2 regions of the Nocardia arseniciresistens genome follow, and region 2 is predicted to be linked to the other one. Evidence: riboswitches for the same ligand, from Rfam matches in the RefSeq annotation. Region 2 holds a riboswitch; the other holds the start of a gene.

Region 1 (8,768 bases), on a different contig from region 2:
CAGCACGTGCTCGTCGCGCATCTTGTGCAGCAGCTTCTGGGTGCCGAGTGCGGCGCCCGCGAAGACCACCTGTTGGGCGGTGAAGGTCCTGCGCTGTTTGCGGATCCAGCGGTCGGAGCGTTCGGTGTCGATGGCGTAGCCGCTCGCGCCGAGTGGGCGCACGACCGTCGCGGTGGTCAGCGGGTGGACCTCGGCGCCCGCCTGCTCGGCCAGGTAGAGGTAGTTGGTCGTGGTGGTGTTCTTCGCATTGTTCGGGCAGCCGGTGAAGCATTGCGCGCAGTGCACGCAGCCGCGCCGTCGCGGACCAGCGCCACCGAAGTACGGGTCGTCCACTTCGGTGCCGGGATCGTCCTCGTTGAAGAACACGCCGACGTTCGTGGCATGGAAGGTGTGCCCGACTCCGAGGTCGTCGGCTATCTCCTTGATTACCTCGTCGGCCGGGGTCATCCGTGGGTTGGGTGCCACGCCGAGCATGCGTTGAGCCTGGTCGTAATACGGCGCGAGCTCGGATTTCCAGTCGGTGATGTGCGACCACTGCTTGTCGGTGTAGAAGTTCGGCAGCGGCTCGTAGAGTGTGTTGCCGTAGATCAGCGAGCCACCGCCGACACCCGCGCCGGAGAACACCGCGCACTTGCCGAGGACGCTGATCCGCTGCGGGCCTGTCAGGCCGAGTCTTGGCGCCCAGATCGACTTGCGCACATTCCAATTCGTCTTCGGGATGTCCTCGGCGTTCCAGCGCCTGCCTGCCTCGAGCACGCCGACCCGATACCCCTTCTCGGTCAGCCGCAATGCGCTCACACTGCCGCCGAATCCGGAACCGATCACCACCACGTCGTAGTCGAATTCGGGCATGACTTCCTCTCACTACCGGACAACGGATGAGATACTTTCATAGTCATTCTGTCACCGAGTCGGATGCGATGGAATCCATGTACTTTCGAGCGACCCGCGAGCACTCCGAGCGGCACCCCGCCGATCGGCCGATATGTCCGAAACCGGCGTGCCCGGATGGCGCCGGTGGGGGTCGGTGCGGTATGCACGGGCTGTGACAACGGAATCGGGGACGACGGAGCCGGGCGAGCGCGCCGACTCCAGCGGTGACGGTGCGGCAGGCGGTATCTTCGCCGACCGCATTCTGACTGTCCCCAATGCGCTGAGCGTGCTCCGACTCCTCGGGGTGCCGCTGTTCGTGTGGTTGCTGCTGGTCGAGCGGGCCGATGGCTGGGCATTCGCGCTGCTGATCGCCAGTGGCTTCACCGACTTCCTCGACGGCAAGCTGGCCAGGCTACTCGACCAGTCCTCGCGCCTGGGCGCACTGCTCGATCCGTTCGTCGACCGGCTCTACCTGGTCACGACTCTGGCCGCTTTCGTCATCCGCGGACTGCTCCCATGGTGGGTGGCGGTGATTCTCGTCGGCCGTGATCTGCTGCTCACCCTGACGCTCTCGGTGTACAAACGTCGCGAGCTGGACCCACCGGAGGTGATCTACCTGGGTAAAGCGGCCACCTTCGCGCTGATGTCGGCATTGCCATGGTTGCTGGCCGGTCAGATGGATTGGGCACTGGCAGGTTTCGGCCGGGCCTTCGGTGGGGCATTCCTGGTCTGGGGTACGGCGGTGTATGTGTGGACCGGTGTCCTCTATGCGGGGAAAGCCGTCGCGGTCGCGCGAGCGATACCGGCTGTGCCGCACCGGAGGACATAGTGATTAGAGTTTGCGTGAAGGTTCCCGACAGAAAGGATGGCCTGTGACCCAAACCCCAGAGGATCTGCACTACACCGAAGAGCACGAGTGGGTGCAGCGGATCAGCCCGACGCGGGTTCGAATCGGCATCACCGACTACGCCCAGTCTCAACTCGGTGACGTTGTGTTCGTGCAGCTGCCGGAGGCGGATCGGGATGCGGCAGCGGGCGAAAGTATCGCGGAGGTCGAGTCGACCAAGAGCGTGTCCGATATCTACGCACCGCTGGCAGCGAAAGTTGTTGCGGTGAACCAGGATTTGGTGCAGAAGCCGGAAACGCTGAACACCGATCCGTACGGCGAGGGATGGCTGTTCGAGCTCGAACTGGCCGACCCGGCAACCCTGGATGCTGCACTCGGCGAGCTGCTGGATGCCGCAGGTTATCAAGGAGTTATCGGGGGCTGAATCAGCCTTCCCGGTTCTACCTGCACGGGCACGCCCTGGCAGGGTACGGTCAATGCCAACAGATGTGCCGGTGAGCTGTTCCGGTGTTTCTAGCGTCAACGATCCCAGGTCGTGGCGGTGAGGCAGCACCTGCTTGCATGGAAAATCAGGTTCGAGGAGGAGAGAAACGGTGAGCGAGAACAAAGACCCGGGTTACGGGGAGACCGCGGCCGAGACGACGTCGGTCTTCCGCGCGGATTTCCTGAACGAGGTCGACGCGTCGCGCTCCGCAGAGCAGACCGGCGAGCAGCCGGTCCAAGGGGTCGAGGGTCTGCCGGTCGGCGCGGCTCTGCTGGTTGTCAAGCGCGGACCGAATGCGGGCTCGCGGTTCCTGCTGGATCAGCCGACTACGTCGGCAGGGCGCCATCCCGACAGTGACATCTTTCTCGACGACGTCACCGTCAGCCGTCGGCACGCCGAGTTCCGGCAGGACGACGATTCCTTCCAGGTGGTCGACGTGGGCAGCCTCAACGGCACCTATGTCAATCGGGAGCCGGTGGATTCCTCGGAGTTGCAGAACGGTGACGAGGTGCAGATCGGAAAGTTCCGTCTCGTCTTCCTCACCGGTCCGCGCGCCCAGGTGAACGAGTCGTCTGCGGGTGCCGGCAGTCTATGACGCAAGCGGCACGGGTCCTCGTGACGGCCGTGTTGGCAGGGAAGAACGCGGCTTCATGAAAGACTCGATGCTATGACGGGCGCGGCGCAGTGGGCGCGCGGAGGTATGTCGATCGGCTCCGTGCTGGACTTGCTGCGGCCGGACTTTCCGGACATCACCATCTCGAAGATCCGTTTTCTCGAGGCTGAGGGTCTGATCCGGCCGGAGCGCACTCCGTCCGGATACCGCAGATTCTCGATTGCCGACTGTGAACGGCTCAGGTTCGTACTGACCGCGCAACGCGATCAGTACCTGCCGTTGAAGGTGATCAAGGAACAGCTCGAGGCGATCGATAGCGGTGCGGCGACGCTCGGTGTGCGGGAAGCCCGCGCCCGGGCGCACTCCGCCCGTGACAACGAGCTCGCCGTGCCATCGGAGAATGGGCAGTCGGCACACGGCGCGAGCGTCGGCGGGCCGCGCAGGCTCGGCGTCGTGCCGGGTGAGGTCTCGCCGGACGAGCTGCGATTCGATCACGAAATCCGGCTCACTCGTGCCGATCTGCTCACGCAGGCCGACATCGACGAGAAGTTCCTCAACGACCTGATCCGGGCGAACCTGATCACCCCCGGTGCCGCGGGCTTCTTCGACGCCGAGGCGGTGACGCTCGCGCGGACCGCGAAGGCGATGGCGGAATTCGGGCTGGAGGCACGGCATTTGCGTGCCTTCAAACTCGCCGCCGACCGGGAAGCGGCCCTGGTCGCCCAGATCGCGGCCCCGATTGCCAAAAGCCGCGACGCGGGCGCCCGTGCCAGGGCCGAGGAGATGGTGCGCGAGCTCGCGGCATTGTCGCTGACCTTGCATACCTGCCTGGTGAAGGCGTCGGTGCGGAACTCGCTCGGCGGCTGAGCGTTCGGCTCGGGGTTCTCCGCGCGCCGCAAAGCAGGTACCGCTGGTCACAACACACTGATTTCGGCTGTGCACACGGAATGCTGGACACCTTCTTGTTCGCTTAGACTCGGAGGTACGGCGAGCTCTGCGGTAGTTCATGCCGGGTGGCCGGCGAAGTATTGGGAGGCAGTGCGATGAGTGAGCGCAGCGAACGAATCATGATGCAGTGTGCTTCGCTCATGTCGGAGCCGAGTGTTAGCGAGGCTCAGGCATGAGTGAGATGCGTGTGATCGGCATTCGTGTCGAGCAGCCACAGAACCAGCCCGTGCTGTTGCTCCGTGAGGCGTCCGGGGATCGGTATCTGCCGATCTGGATCGGGCAGGCCGAGGCGACCGCGATCGTGCTCGAGCAGGAGGGGGTGACCCCGGTCCGTCCGCTGACTCACGATCTGATCAAGATCTTGATCACCGACCTCGGGCACACACTCAAGGAAGTCCGGATCGTCGATCTGCAAGAGGGCACCTTCTACGCGGATCTGGTTTTCGAGAACGATCTGCGGGTCTCGGCGCGGCCGTCGGATTCGGTAGCGATCGCCTTGCGGGTCGGTTGCCCGATCTATGCCGAGGAACCGGTCCTCGAGGAGGCCGGGTTGGTGATGCCCGACGAGCGCGAGGACGAGGTCGAGAAGTTCAAGGAGTTCCTGGAATCGGTCTCCCCGGACGACTTCAAGGCGACCGACAGCTGAGAGGTCAGAACTATCTTTTAGACCTCTAGTACAGGTCGAGACTCGTACCGCGCGTCGCGTTTGGTCCGACGATGCCGCTCCCGTGACAATCAAGGGGAGTAATCTCGATAGTTGGACCACGTGCGTTCTGACTGGGTGTATGTGGTCAACGGAGCCGGGTTATTGATGAGGCCAAGGCGGCGGCGAAGCAAGGGAGTGGTCAGTGGCAGAGCAATCGCAGGGAGTGGTACAGCCAGGCCTGTTCCCGGACGACTCGGTACCTGACGATCTCGTCGGATACCGCGTTCCGAGCGCGTGCCAGGTGGCCGGGATCACCTACCGGCAGCTCGACTACTGGGCGCGTACCGGTTTAGTGGTGCCGTCCATCCGTAGCGCCGCGGGCTCGGGCAGCCAGCGGCTGTATTCGTTCAAGGACATCCTGGTCCTCAAGATCGTGAAGCGACTATTGGACGCGGGCATCTCGCTCCAGAACATCCGCATCGCGGTCGATCATCTGCGCAGCCGCGGCGTGCAGGACCTAGCGGGTATCACCCTGTTCTCCGACGGCACCTCGGTGTACGAATGCACCTCGGCCGAGGAGGTAGTTGATTTACTGCAGGGTGGGCAGGGCGTTTTCGGCATCGCGGTGAGCGGTGCAATGCGCGAGTTGACCGGCGCGATCGCCAACTTCCCAGCCGAGCGGGCCGTCAGTGGCAGCGCGAGCGAGCGTCCAGAGGATGAACTGTCGTTCCGCCGCAAGGCGCGGATGAACCAGAAGACCGGCTAAAAATTTTCGCTGTGAAGTGCCCGTCGTCCGCGGCGGGCACTGTTCGTATGCGGCGAAAGTGACGAGGACGACACATCCATTCGGGGTCCGGTGGAGCGATTCGTTGCGCGCGCGGCATAAACTAGCGATGCGTCGCCGCCGTGCGGGAGAGTCCTGGTCTTCATAAGAGCCCGGGCGCCGAAGGAGCAGCACCTCCCCGTCAATCTCTCAGGCAACAGGGACCGTACGGGCTTCGACGCCTCTGGAAAGTGGTGACCGCTGCAGACAGCGCGTGGTCGCCCGCCCATGGGGAAAGGGGTCGCACCCCGAATCTCTCAGGCTCCGCGACAGAGGGGGAGGGCTGGTACTCGTCGACCGTGTGGTCGACCCGCCCGACCTTTTGGAGCTGCCGTGACTCGATCATTTGCCGACCGCCACATCGGACCCGACCTGGACGAACTCGCCCGGATCCTGGACGTTGTCGGTGTCGGTTCGCTTGATGAGCTCGCGACCGCCGCGTTGCCCGCGAGCATTCTCGACAGCTCCGGCCTCGAGGTACTCCCGGCGGCAGCCACCGAGCACGAGGTGCTGGCGGAGCTGGCCGAGCTTGCCCATTCGAACACCGTCGCCACCTCGATGATCGGTCTGGGCTACTACGACACCTTGACTCCGCCCGTACTGGTGCGCAGCCTGCTGGAGAACCCGGCCTGGTACACCGCCTACACGCCTTACCAGCCGGAGATCAGCCAGGGCCGCCTCGAAGCGCTGCTCAACTTCCAGACCATGGTGTCGGACCTGACCGGCATGGAAGTCGCCAATTCCTCCATGCTCGACGAGGCCACCGCGGCCGCCGAGGCGATGACGCTGCTGCGCAGGGCAGGCCGGTCGAAGTCGGCGCGGTTGCTCATCGACACGGATTTGTTTCCGCAGACCAAGACCGTGCTCTACACCAGAGCCGAGCCGCTCGGGATCGAGATCGTCGAGGCCGAACTGGCCTCCGGTCTGCTTGACGGCGACTTCTTCGGTGTACTTGTTCAGGCCCCTGGCGCGTCGGGTCGGGTGGTCGACTGGGCGCCGCTCATCGAGGCGGCGCACGAGCGTGGCGCGCTGGTTGCCGTCGGCGCGGATCTGCTTGCGCTGACACTGATCACGCCGCCGGGGGAGCAGGGGGCCGACGCGTGCTTCGGCACTACGCAGCGCTTCGGTGTCCCGATGGGCTTCGGCGGGCCGCACGCCGGGTACCTGTCGGTGCATTCCAAGCATGCCCGGCAGCTGCCGGGCCGATTGGTCGGAGTGTCGGTGGACGCGGACGGCTCGGTCGCCTACCGGCTCGCGCTGCAGACTCGTGAGCAGCACATTCGCCGCGAGAAGGCGACCTCCAATATCTGTACCGCCCAGGTGCTGCTCGCGATTCTGGCCGCGATGTACGCCAGCTATCACGGCCCCGACGGACTGCGCGAAATCGCGCGACGGGTGCACGGGCACGCGCGGGCCATCGCCACCGGACTCGACGGCGCCGTAGTGCACGACAACTTCTTCGACACCGTGCTCGCCCATGTGCCCGGGGGTGCGGAAGCCGTTGTGGCGAAGGCGAAGTCGAGTGGTATCAACCTGCGGCTCGTCGATGCCGATCACGTCGGTATCGCCTGCGACGAGGCGACCACCGCGACGCATGTCGCTGCTGTTCTCGAATCCTTCGGCACCGCACTGTCTTCGGAGGTTTCCGCGCCCGCGACCGCCGCCGCATCGGTCGAGACGCGTGCCTCCGAGTACCTCACGCACCCGGCGTTCACCAGCTACCACACCGAGACCGCGATGCTGCGGTACCTGCGGCGGCTCTCGGACAAAGACATCGCCTTGGACCGCAGCATGATTCCGCTCGGTTCCTGCACCATGAAGCTGAACGCGACCGCCGAGATGGAGGCGATCACCTGGCCCGGTTTCGCGCGAGTGCATCCCTACGCACCGGTCGAGGACGTCCCCGGCCTATTGCGGGTGATCCACGATCTGGAGGGCTGGCTCTCGGCGATCACCGGGTACGACTCGGTCAGCTTGCAACCGAATGCCGGCAGTCAGGGTGAGTACGCCGGTCTGCTCGCCATCCGGCGCTACCACCTGGATCGCGGTGACACACACCGGGATACGTGCCTGATCCCGTCCAGCGCACACGGCACCAACGCGGCCTCCGCCTCGATGGCCGGGCTGCGCGTCGAGGTGGTGAAGTGCCGCGACAACGGCGACGTCGACCTCGATGACCTGCGCGCCAAGATCGCCGACCACGCCGACCGGCTGGCGTGCATCATGATCACCTACCCGTCCACCCACGGCGTGTACGAGCACGAGGTCGCCGAGCTGTGCGCGCTGGTGCACGATGCGGGCGGTCAGGTGTATGTCGACGGCGCGAACCTGAATGCGCTTGTCGGGCTTGCCCGTCCGGGCCGCTTCGGCGGCGATGTGAGCCACCTGAACTTGCACAAGACCTTCTGCATTCCGCACGGCGGCGGCGGTCCCGGCGTCGGCCCTGTCGCGGTGCGCTCGCACCTGGCGCCGTACCTGCCGGGCGATCCGCTCGAGACCGGTTCACACGCGGTGTCCGCCGCCATGTACGGTTCGGCCTCGATCCTGCCGATCACCTGGGCCTACATTCGGATGATGGGTGCCGACGGTCTGCGCAAGGCGACACTGACGGCGATCGCCTCGGCCAACTACATCGCCCGCCGCCTCGACGCACACTTCCCGGTGCTCTACACCGGCGAGCACGGCATGGTCGCCCACGAGTGCATCCTCGATCTGCGCGAGATCACCAAGCAGACCGGCGTCACCGTCGACGATGTCGCAAAGCGTCTGGCGGACTACGGTTTCCATGCCCCGACCATGAGCTTCCCGGTCGCGGGCACGCTGATGGTCGAACCCACCGAGAGCGAAAACCTGGCCGAACTCGACGATTTCATCCGCGCGATGATCTCGATCCGCGATGAGATCAGCCAGGTCGCCGCAGGCGTATGGCCGGTCGAGGACAACCCGCTGCGCGGTGCACCGCACACCGCGGCATGCCTTGTCGGCGAATGGGATCACCCGTACAGCAGGGAAGTCGCGGTGTTCCCGCATGGCCTGACCCCCGCTCGCGGCAAGGTGTGGCCCGCAGTGCGCCGTATCGACGGTGCCTACGGCGACCGCAACCTGGTTTGCTCTTGCCCGCCGCTGGAGGCGTACACCGACTGAGGGCGGATACGGCCCGCCCCTTCCTCAGGTGCGGTGTGTCGTAATCGCTGTGCCGGTAGCCCGGCTGCACGCGCGGCCGACCGCGCTGAATTCGCTGCGCCAGGCCTATTCGTCGGGGCCAGGTGCGGGTGGGATGGTGATCGTGCCGGAATCAGGGCGTTGTCAGCGTGTGCACCATGGCAGTACCGAAGCTGATGTCGTCGGAGCTGGCGAGGCGGGTGTAGCTGCCACCGGTGCGCTGGGCAGCGCTTTGCAGGGTTTCGGTGCCGTTGCCACCGATGACGATGACGTCGATGCGGACCGGGCGCGACTTGTCGGTGGCGGCAGTGATGTCGGCGAGTAGTTTGGTGCCGGTCAGCGTGGAGTCGTCGTCGGGGCCGTCGGTGATCA
Region 2 (8,768 bases):
GTTCACCGGCGACCGCAGCGGTGACGTCCTGTTCGCCGCGCTGCACGCGGTCGGGCTCGCCAGCAGGCCCACCTCGGTTCGGATCGACGACGGCCTACAGCTGACCGGCGTCCGCCTCACCGCTCCCGTGCACTGCGCGCCGCCTGACAACAAGCCGACGCCGGAGGAACGCGATCGCTGCGCCCACTGGCTGCGCACCGAATTGGACCTGCTCACGCCGACCGTCCGCGCCATCGTCGTGCTCGGCGCCTTCGGATGGCAGGCGCTGCTTCCGGTGCTCGCGGCGGCGGGTTGGACCATTCCCCGCCCCCGACCCAAGTTCGGCCACGGCGCGCACGTCACGCTGTCGCCGTCCGACGGTAGCCGAGAACCGTTGCAGCTCTTCGGCTGCTACCACGTCAGCCAGCAGAACACCTTCACCGGCCGACTCACCCCCGCGATGCTCGAGGCCGTACTCACCGATGCGGCGATTGCGGCAGGCCTGTCGGTATCGGCCCCGCGCTGACGCTGCGAGCCGAGACCGAATCGGCAAGCCCTCAGCAGTCCACCACCGCGACCGCGAGCCCGCCGAGTGAAGTCTCCTTGTATTTGTCCAGCATGTCCGCGCCCGTCGCACGCATCGTCTGGATGACCTTGTCGAGGGACACATGGTGCACGCCGTCGCCACGAATCGCCATGCGCGCCGCGGTAATCGCCTTGACCGCCGCGACACCGTTTCGTTCGATGCACGGAATTTGTACGAGACCGCCGATCGGGTCGCAGGTGAGACCGAGGTTGTGCTCGATGCCTATCTCGGCGGCATTCTCGATCTGTTCGGGCGTGCCGCCGAGCACGGCGGTGAGTCCGGCCGCCGCCATCGCACACGCCGCGCCGACCTCGCCCTGACAACCGACTTCGGCGCCGGAGATCGAGGCGTTCTCCTTGATCAGTTGTCCGATCGCGCCCGCGGTCAAAAGGAAGTCGATGATGCTGTCGTCACCGGCACCGGTCACGAAACGCTGAACATAGTGCAGCACAGCGGGAATGATGCCCGCGGCACCATTGGTCGGCGCAGTGACGACACGTCCGCCCGCCGCGTTCTCCTCATTGACGGCCATCGCGAACAGCGTGACCCACTCCATCGCACGCAGCGGGTCGGTGTCGTCGGCTTCGACAGTCAGTCGATGGTGCAGCGTCGCCGCACGCCGTCGGACGGCGAGTGCGCCCGGCAGCACACCCGCCGTCGAGGTCCCCCGCTGGACGCAGTCCTGCATGACCTTCCAGATTTCGAGCAGGTCGATCCGAATCCGGTCCGGACGGCGCCAGGTCATTTCGTTGGCCATCATCAGCTCGCTGATGGACTGCCGGGTAGCGGTGGTGTGGGCGAGCAGCTCCCCGGCCGAGCCGAACGGATACGGAACCGCCGTCGTCGCCTCGGTGGGTCGTTCGATCTCGGCTTCGGCCAGCACGAAACCGCCACCGACCGAGTAGAACCGGCGCTCGATGAGCACCTGCCCCTCGGCGTCGACCGCACGGAACATCATGCCGTTGCTGTGGAAGGCAGGTTTCACGCGCCAGAGCAACTCGATGTCCTCGTCGATGGCGAAAACGATCGGATGCACCCCACCGAGCCGCAACGTTCCGCTGGCCCGCGTTTCGGCGGCGGTGCTGACCACGACCTCCGGATCAACGGTCTCCGGCCGCTCGCCGGACAACCCGGCCACGATCGCCTCGATGCTGCCGTGCCCGCGCCCCGTCGCACCGAGCGATCCGTACAGCTCAACCCGAATAGCGGACGTATTGTAAAGCTGCCCAACGGTTTTGAGCTCCTCGATGAACCGGTCGGCCGCGCGCATCGGCCCCACCGTGTGCGAGCTCGACGGCCCGATGCCGACCCGGAAGAGGTCGAAGATGCTGACCGTCATACCGGCACGCGCAGACCGGGGTACAGCGGGAAGCGAGCAACCAGCGCATCGACCCGCGCACTCGACTCCTCGACCGGCCGCGCCGCGCGCAACGTGGCGGCGATAATGTCGGCGACCTCGACGAATGCCTCGGTATCGAAGCCACGTGCGGCCAGCGCAGGTGTTCCGATTCGCAGCCCGGAACTAACCATGGGCGGGCGCGGATCGAACGGAACCGCGTTGCGGTTCACCGTGATTCCGATCTGGGCGAGCCGATCCTCGCCCTGCTGGCCGTCGAGCTCGGAGTCACGCAGATCGACGAGCACCAGATGCACATCGGTACCGCCGCTGACGACGCTGATTCCCGCCGCGAGGCAGTCCTCGGCGAGCAGCCGATCGGCGAGGATCCGCGCACCCGCGAGCGTGCGTTCCTGACGATCACGGAACGCCGGTTCCGCCGCCATCTTGAAAGCAACGGCCTTGGCCGCGATCACATGCTCGAGCGGACCGCCCTGCTGTCCAGGAAAGACGGCGGAAGCCAGCTTCTTACCCAATTCGTCGATGGCGAGAATGAATCCGCCACGCGGCCCACCGAGGGTCTTGTGCGTTGTCGAGGTGACGATGTGCGCGTGCGGGATGGGCGACGGATGCAGACCCGCCGCGACCAGTCCCGCGAAGTGCGCCATGTCCACCATCAGGTAGGCACCGACTTCATCTGCGATGCGCCGGAATTCGGCGAAGTCGAGGTGCCGAGGGTAGGCGGACCAACCTGCCACGATCAGCTTCGGGCGGTGCTCCTGCGCGAGCCTTCGCACCTCGTCCATGTCGATGAGATGGTCATCGGCCCGAACATGGTAGGCCACAACGTCATAGAGCCGACCGGAGAAGTTGATCTTCATACCGTGGGTGAGGTGTCCGCCGTGGTCGAGGGCGAGCCCGAGGATCCCATCGCCAGGCCGCAACACCGCGTGCATCGCCGCGGCATTGGCCTGCGCGCCCGAATGCGGCTGGACGTTGACGTATTCGGCGCCGAACAGCGCGCGCAACCGGTCGATCGCCAGCGTTTCGATCTCGTCGACATGCTCGCAGCCGCCGTAATAACGACGGCCTGGATAGCCTTCCGCATACTTGTTTGTGAGCACCGAGCCCTGCGCCTGCATCACCGCGAGCGGCGCGTGATTTTCGGAGGCGATCATTTCCAAACCGCTTTGCTGCCTGCTGATTTCGCGGTCGATCAAATTCGCGACGACCGGATCGAATTCACCCAACGACGCGTCGAGGTCGGTCCGAATGGCTGTGTTGTTGTTTCGAGCGACCCGCAAGCAGTCGCCAGCGATAGCAATAGGTTCGGCCATCAGGAGCCTTTCGTCGACGCATGCGCGTGGGTGGCTCCTCCCGCTCTGTCCAATGGCCTGAGAGTTTCACGCGCTGTGTCGATCTGGACACCGCGCGTTTGCCCCGTCGGCGAGTGCGTGCGCACTGCTTTCCAGAGGTGCCTGTGCGCGGCGGTACTGGGCCTGAGAGATTCCCGGGAGGATTTGCTCCTTCGGCTCTCCACGAAATTCCGTGGAGATCTCCCGCCGCACGTCAACGGCGACTATTCAATTTCACATGCCGCAACAGTTGCGCAAAACGCAACAGTTGCACCATCCGCACTAAGTATTGAGCCGACCTCAACCCTTGTCAATACGAATTGGGCGGCGGGCTACGCCCCACAGCACCCACCAGGTGCGCTCGAGCTCAGGCGAAATATCCGAGGCGACGGCTGATGTCGGCGGCGCTCGCGACGGTCAGCTCGGCGACTTCGGCGAAACGGTCGGGACCGAGGCGGTAGGCGGGCCCGGAAACACTCAGTGCCGCAACGACTACTCCACCGCCGTCATAGACGGGCGCGGCGACGGCGTTGAGGCCGATCTCCAGTTCCTCGCGCACACTCGCCCAGCCGTTCTTCCTGACCTCGACGAGTTCGGCAGCGAGGTCGGCGACCTTGGTGATCGTGTTTTCGGTGAACATCTCCAGCTTGGCGCCGACGCGCTTGCGCATCTGGCTCGGCACCAGATCCGCGAGCAACACCTTGCCACTGGAGGTTGCGTGCAGCGGGCAGCTCTTCCCCACCCAGGACAGCAGTGCGATCGAGCCGGGCCCCATCGCCTCGACGATGTTGATCACCCGATTGCCGTCCAGCACAGCGAGGTTGGTCGTCTCGCCCGAGGCATCCGCCAGCTCGTTGCACGTACCTTGGCTCTGCCCGACGAGATCGACCTGCGCGCTGGTCGAGCCTGCGAGCCGGACGATGGAGAAGCCGAGCCGATACTTGCCGCGCCCGGAAAGCTGCTCGACGTATCCGCGCGATTCCAGCACCGTGATCAGTCGGGAGACGGTAGATTTGTGGACACCGAGCTCGGTGGCAATCTCGGTGACACCGGCCTGTCCGAGCTTGGCGATGATCTCCAAGACGAGCAGCGCGCGATCGACGGACTGCACCGCGGCCGTCCGCCCGTTATCCTCAACATCTCGAATTACCATCTCGGTCACCAGTCTAGGTGGTCGCCGCTCCGGTGTTGCCGATGCGTCGCTGAACCGCCGCGATCTCGCGCAGCGCATCGTTGAGCAGGCTGCGATTCAGTGGTGAGAGTTCCGACATCGTGATGATGTCTCCAGGACTGTGTCCTGCGGAAAGCTGCTCGATCTGATGGACCATACGCATGCGTTGCAGCATGGTGAAAACCTCGGTCAGGACGGCGGCATCACGCTCGCGGACCGCACCGGCACTCGCGGCGGCCGCCAGCCGCATCGGGGTCGACGCCGAGGTCATGCCCGCCATCAGCCCGCCCCACCTGGCGAGGTTGACGATCGGGGCCAGCGCGTGGTTCTTCAGATCGAACGTCCCGCCACGCCGGGAGATCACGTCGCGCAGCGAGCGCGTCCGTACTCGCCCCGACAGCGCGTCGAGCAGTTGCAGGCGCAGCGCGTGCGGGTGGTCGGCGCGCATCCGCCGGAACGCGGCGGGAATCGCGTGCAACGATTCCGCACCCCACACCACGCGCCCGTCGATGAGCAGCGAGGTGAGGACCAGTCCACGGCCCTGCAATGGATCGTCGAGCCAAGCCTCGGCCGCCTTCGCCCATTGCGAGCGAGAACGGGAGAATTTCGGCTTCGCGGCAATCGCGCCATTGCTGTCGGCGGGCAGCCCGCAGGCATCGAGGATGGCGTGCACTCGCGCGGCGACCGCGCGGAGTTGCCCACTCGCCGAGGATAATTCGTCGCTCCAGGACAGCGCGCTGTCCACATCCGACGACGGCATCGCCTCGCGCCGGGCGATACTGCCGAGCGTCAGCCAGGCGAACCCGCCGCCGGCGACTGCTCCCAGGTCGCTCGAAGGGGTCAGCTCGGGCGCATCGTCGATCTCGGCCAGCGCCAGTTCGAGTCCCTTGCGGACCACCGAGTCGATGACGACAGACAGAATGCCGCTGGTCGCCGACGCCTCGGTGCCATTGCGAAACAGGTCGACGACGGTGCCGGTGATCTCGCGCGCAGCACGCTGTAGTTGGGCCGCGTCGGTGGCCGCGGCGATCGAGCAGCGCAGCACGAAACCCTGTCTCGCCGAGGCGGCTAGCAGGTCCGCGTCCTCGAGCACGCCCAGCACCTCACCGCGCCGGGACAGCACCGGCATATGCCGCAGCCCCCATTCCAGCATTTCCATCAGCACGGTCTCGGCGGTCAGGTCGGCGGTCACTCGCCGGGCCGGAGCGCTCATCACCAGGGAGATCGGCGCTTCTACCGGCAGCCCGGCGCCCACCACCTTGGTACGCAGATCGCGATCGGTGAAAATGCCGAATTCGCCTTGCGGCAACCGGATCAGCACATAGGAGACGGACTCCTCGGTCATCCGCACGACGGCATCACGCACGCTGGTCTCCGGCGTGACGAAAACCGCGGCCCTGGAGACGAGCTCGCCGACCGGGCGGCTGCCGACCGCGGGTGCCATCGGAGTTCGGCTGCCGGACACCGTTTTCCACGCCGAGGAGGCGAGGAACGCGAGACCGGCGGGCTGAGCGAACTGGGCCGCGACCAAGGCCCCCGGCAGCCGGATAAGCAGGCTCGGTTCGGCCGCCCGCGCGAGGAAGTCGGCACTGCCTCCGGTGAGTAGCGGAACATAGCCGAAGATTCCGCCGGGCTCGATAGTGTCGATCGGTGTGCCGTCGCCGCTGCCGAGCAAGGCGACGCGGCCGCTCCACAGCATCCAGATATCGTCGGGCACCTTGGCCGAGTAGTCCATGATCACCGTGCCCGCCGCGAATCTGTGCAGCGATGACGACGACGCGAGCTGCTCGAGCTCGGTCGTTGCCATCGCCTGGAACGGCGCGTGATCGGCGAGAAACGCCTCTAGTCCCGCCTCTTTCGGCACCTCACTCAGGTTTTCCGTATGAGGTCCGCGCACTTCTCTGCCATGGTCATGACCGTGATATTAGGGTTCACCGCAGGCAGTTTCGGCATCGCGGACGCGTCGACGACCCGCAATCGGGACACGCCCTTGACCCGCAGTTCGGGATCGAGCACCGCCATCGGATCGTCGGTCGCCCCCATCCGCGCGGTGGCCGCCGGGTGGTACACGGTGTTGTGCGTCGCGCGAATGTAGTCGAGTAGTTCGTCGTCGGTCGTCGCGTCCGGGCCCGGCGCGAGCTCCCTGGCGACCCAGTCCCGAAGCGGCGTCTGCTCGGCTATCTTGCGCGCCAACCGGACTCCCGCGAGCATGGTGCGTTCGTCGTGCCCCTCGGGATCGGTGAAATACCTCGGGTCGACCTTGGGCCTGTCACGGAAGTCGCGACTGCGCAGCCGGACCGTGCCACGCGAGCGGCCCTGAGTGACGTTGGGCGTCAAGCAGAAACCGTTGTCGGTAGTCGGGTAACCATGGCGCAGTGTGTTCATATCGAACGGCACGCTGCCGTAGTGCATCATCACGTCCGGCAGGCGCAGCGTCTCGTCGGTGGTGGCGAACAGGCCGATTTCCCACCACTGTGTCGAGGTGGTGACCATCGGCCGCGCGGCCTCCCAGAACACCAGGCCCTCGACATGGTCGTCCAGGTTCGAACCGACACCTGGAGAGTCGACGAGCACCGCTACGCCGACCTCACGCAGATGCTCGGCGGGCCCGATCCCGGACAGCATCAACAACTTCGGCGTATCGATGGCCCCCGCGGTGACGATCACCTCGCGTCGGGCCGAGATCGTGTCGTACCCGGTGAGATCCGGCCGCTGGTATCGCACGCCTGTCGCGTTGCGTGCCTCGTCGAACAGGACCTCACTGACCCGACACCCGGTGCGCACAACGAGATTGGGCCGCGAGTCGAGGATGGGGTGCAGGTAGGCGTGCGAGGTCGACATCCTGATGTTGTCCTCGTCGGAATTGATCTGGAACCACCCCGCACCGTTGCGCACCGTTGCGCCACGGTTGAATTGGACCGTCGGCAAGCCGATCAGCGCAGCGGCTTCGAGCACCGCCGCTCCACACGGGTCATCGGGCGGGACGTCGCGCAGCCGGACCGGTCCGCTGTGGCCGTGCTGCTCGCCGGGCGCGTCGTTGTTCTCCACCCGCGCGACATAGGGCAGCACCTCGGCCGCGCTCCAGCCCTTGGCACCCATCGCGGCCCATTCGTCCAGATTCTCGGCAGGCGGCCAGAACGCGATACACGAGTTGTGCGAGGAACATCCGCCGAGCACCTTCGCCCTCGCGTGGCGCAAAAAGCTATTGCCGCGTTCCTGTGGTTCGACCGGATAGTCCCAGTCGTACCCGGAATCGAGCAGATACATCCATTCGGTGAGCTCGAGGATATTGCGGTCGCCGACATCGGACGGACCGGCTTCCAGCAGGCACACCGACACCTCCGGGTCCTCACTGAGCCGTGCGGCAAGCACACATCCCGCGGTGCCGCCGCCCGCGATCACGTAGTCGAACACACTGTCAGACATCTGATTCCGCCTCCTTCGACGCTGCCGCGTGTGAAGCGAGGGTGCCGATGCTCTTGCGGCCCCTCAGCCCGTACCAGAGCAGCCCAGCGCCGAGAATCGCACCGATGTAGACGAACGCGCCCCAGGTGTTGTACCAGGGCGTGCCGTACACGGCCTCGCGCGGCCAGGCCAGATTCAACGCCATCCCGATGCCCCATACGACGGCGACGATATTGACCAATAGACCCCAGCGGCCCATCGAGAAGTAGCCGCCCGCTTTCAGATCCTTCGGCGGCCACTGACCTTTGAGCCGCTTCTTCAGCATCGGCCCTGTCACCATCAGGTAGGCCAGGTAGATCATGATGATGGCGATCGAGGTCAGCACCGTGAAGATCTTCGGCTGACCGATATTGACCACCAGGATCAGCACGGCGAGCACACCGATCACCACAGCGGGCACCACAGGGGTCTGCGTCTTCGGATGCACTCGGGCGAGCTTTTCGCCGAAGGGCAGCGCATTGTCGCGGGCCATGGCGAAGGTCAACCGGATGGCGGCGGTGTGCACGGCCAGCGAACACACCGTCACCGCGACCACGATGCAGCACAGGAAAATGGTGCCGAGCGGCCCCCACATCACTTGTTCGACAATGTATTGCAGGCCGCCGCTCGAGCTGCCGACCTTCGGGTCGTCGAGATCAGGGGCCGCCATCACCGCGAACACCAGGATCGCGCCGCCGATCACGAACGAGGCGAGAATCGCGCGCAGGATCGCCTTCGGTGCGGTGCGCCTCGGCTCCACCGTCTCCTCGCCGAGCGAGCTCGCGGTGTCGAAGCCGTACATCACGTAGCCGGAGGCGAGCGAGGCGACCAGGAACGCGCCGAGGTAGCCGCCGGACTCCCCCGCACCGTAGCCGTGCGTGGAGAAGAACACCTGCG

What was found. Region 2 has a riboswitch for glycine ahead of glyA (serine hydroxymethyltransferase). Riboswitches for the same ligand answer to the same signal wherever they lie in the genome.
Region 1: it holds a riboswitch for glycine, as region 2 does, so the genes downstream of both, gcvP (aminomethyl-transferring glycine dehydrogenase) here and glyA (serine hydroxymethyltransferase) in region 2, are expected to answer to the same signal.

The regions. Positions count from the first base shown of each region.
Region 1 is NZ_JBKORD010000002.1:378,505-387,272, reverse strand. It holds gene ACLMAJ_RS05380 (GMC oxidoreductase) at 1-852, opposite strand, end outside; gene ACLMAJ_RS05375 (CDP-alcohol phosphatidyltransferase family protein) at 1,046-1,702, shown strand; gene gcvH (glycine cleavage system protein GcvH) at 1,746-2,144, shown strand; gene odhI (oxoglutarate dehydrogenase inhibitor Odhl) at 2,314-2,799, shown strand; gene ftsR (transcriptional regulator FtsR) at 2,872-3,684, shown strand; gene ACLMAJ_RS05355 (bifunctional nuclease family protein) at 3,938-4,411, shown strand; partial or broken gene ACLMAJ_RS05350 (MerR family transcriptional regulator) at 4,626-5,177, shown strand; glycine riboswitch at 5,311-5,411, shown strand; gene gcvP (aminomethyl-transferring glycine dehydrogenase) at 5,568-8,378, shown strand; gene ACLMAJ_RS05340 (VWA domain-containing protein) at 8,530-8,768, opposite strand, start outside.
Region 2 is NZ_JBKORD010000001.1:539,050-547,817, forward strand. It holds gene ACLMAJ_RS02460 (uracil-DNA glycosylase) at 1-505, shown strand, start outside; gene ACLMAJ_RS02465 (L-serine ammonia-lyase) at 537-1,904, opposite strand; gene glyA (serine hydroxymethyltransferase) at 1,901-3,238, opposite strand; glycine riboswitch at 3,274-3,379, opposite strand; glycine riboswitch at 3,380-3,473, opposite strand; gene ACLMAJ_RS02475 (IclR family transcriptional regulator) at 3,624-4,409, opposite strand; gene ACLMAJ_RS02480 (putative nucleotidyltransferase substrate binding domain-containing protein) at 4,423-6,234, opposite strand; gene ACLMAJ_RS02485 (GMC family oxidoreductase) at 6,297-7,853, opposite strand; gene ACLMAJ_RS02490 (APC family permease) at 7,846-8,768, opposite strand, start outside.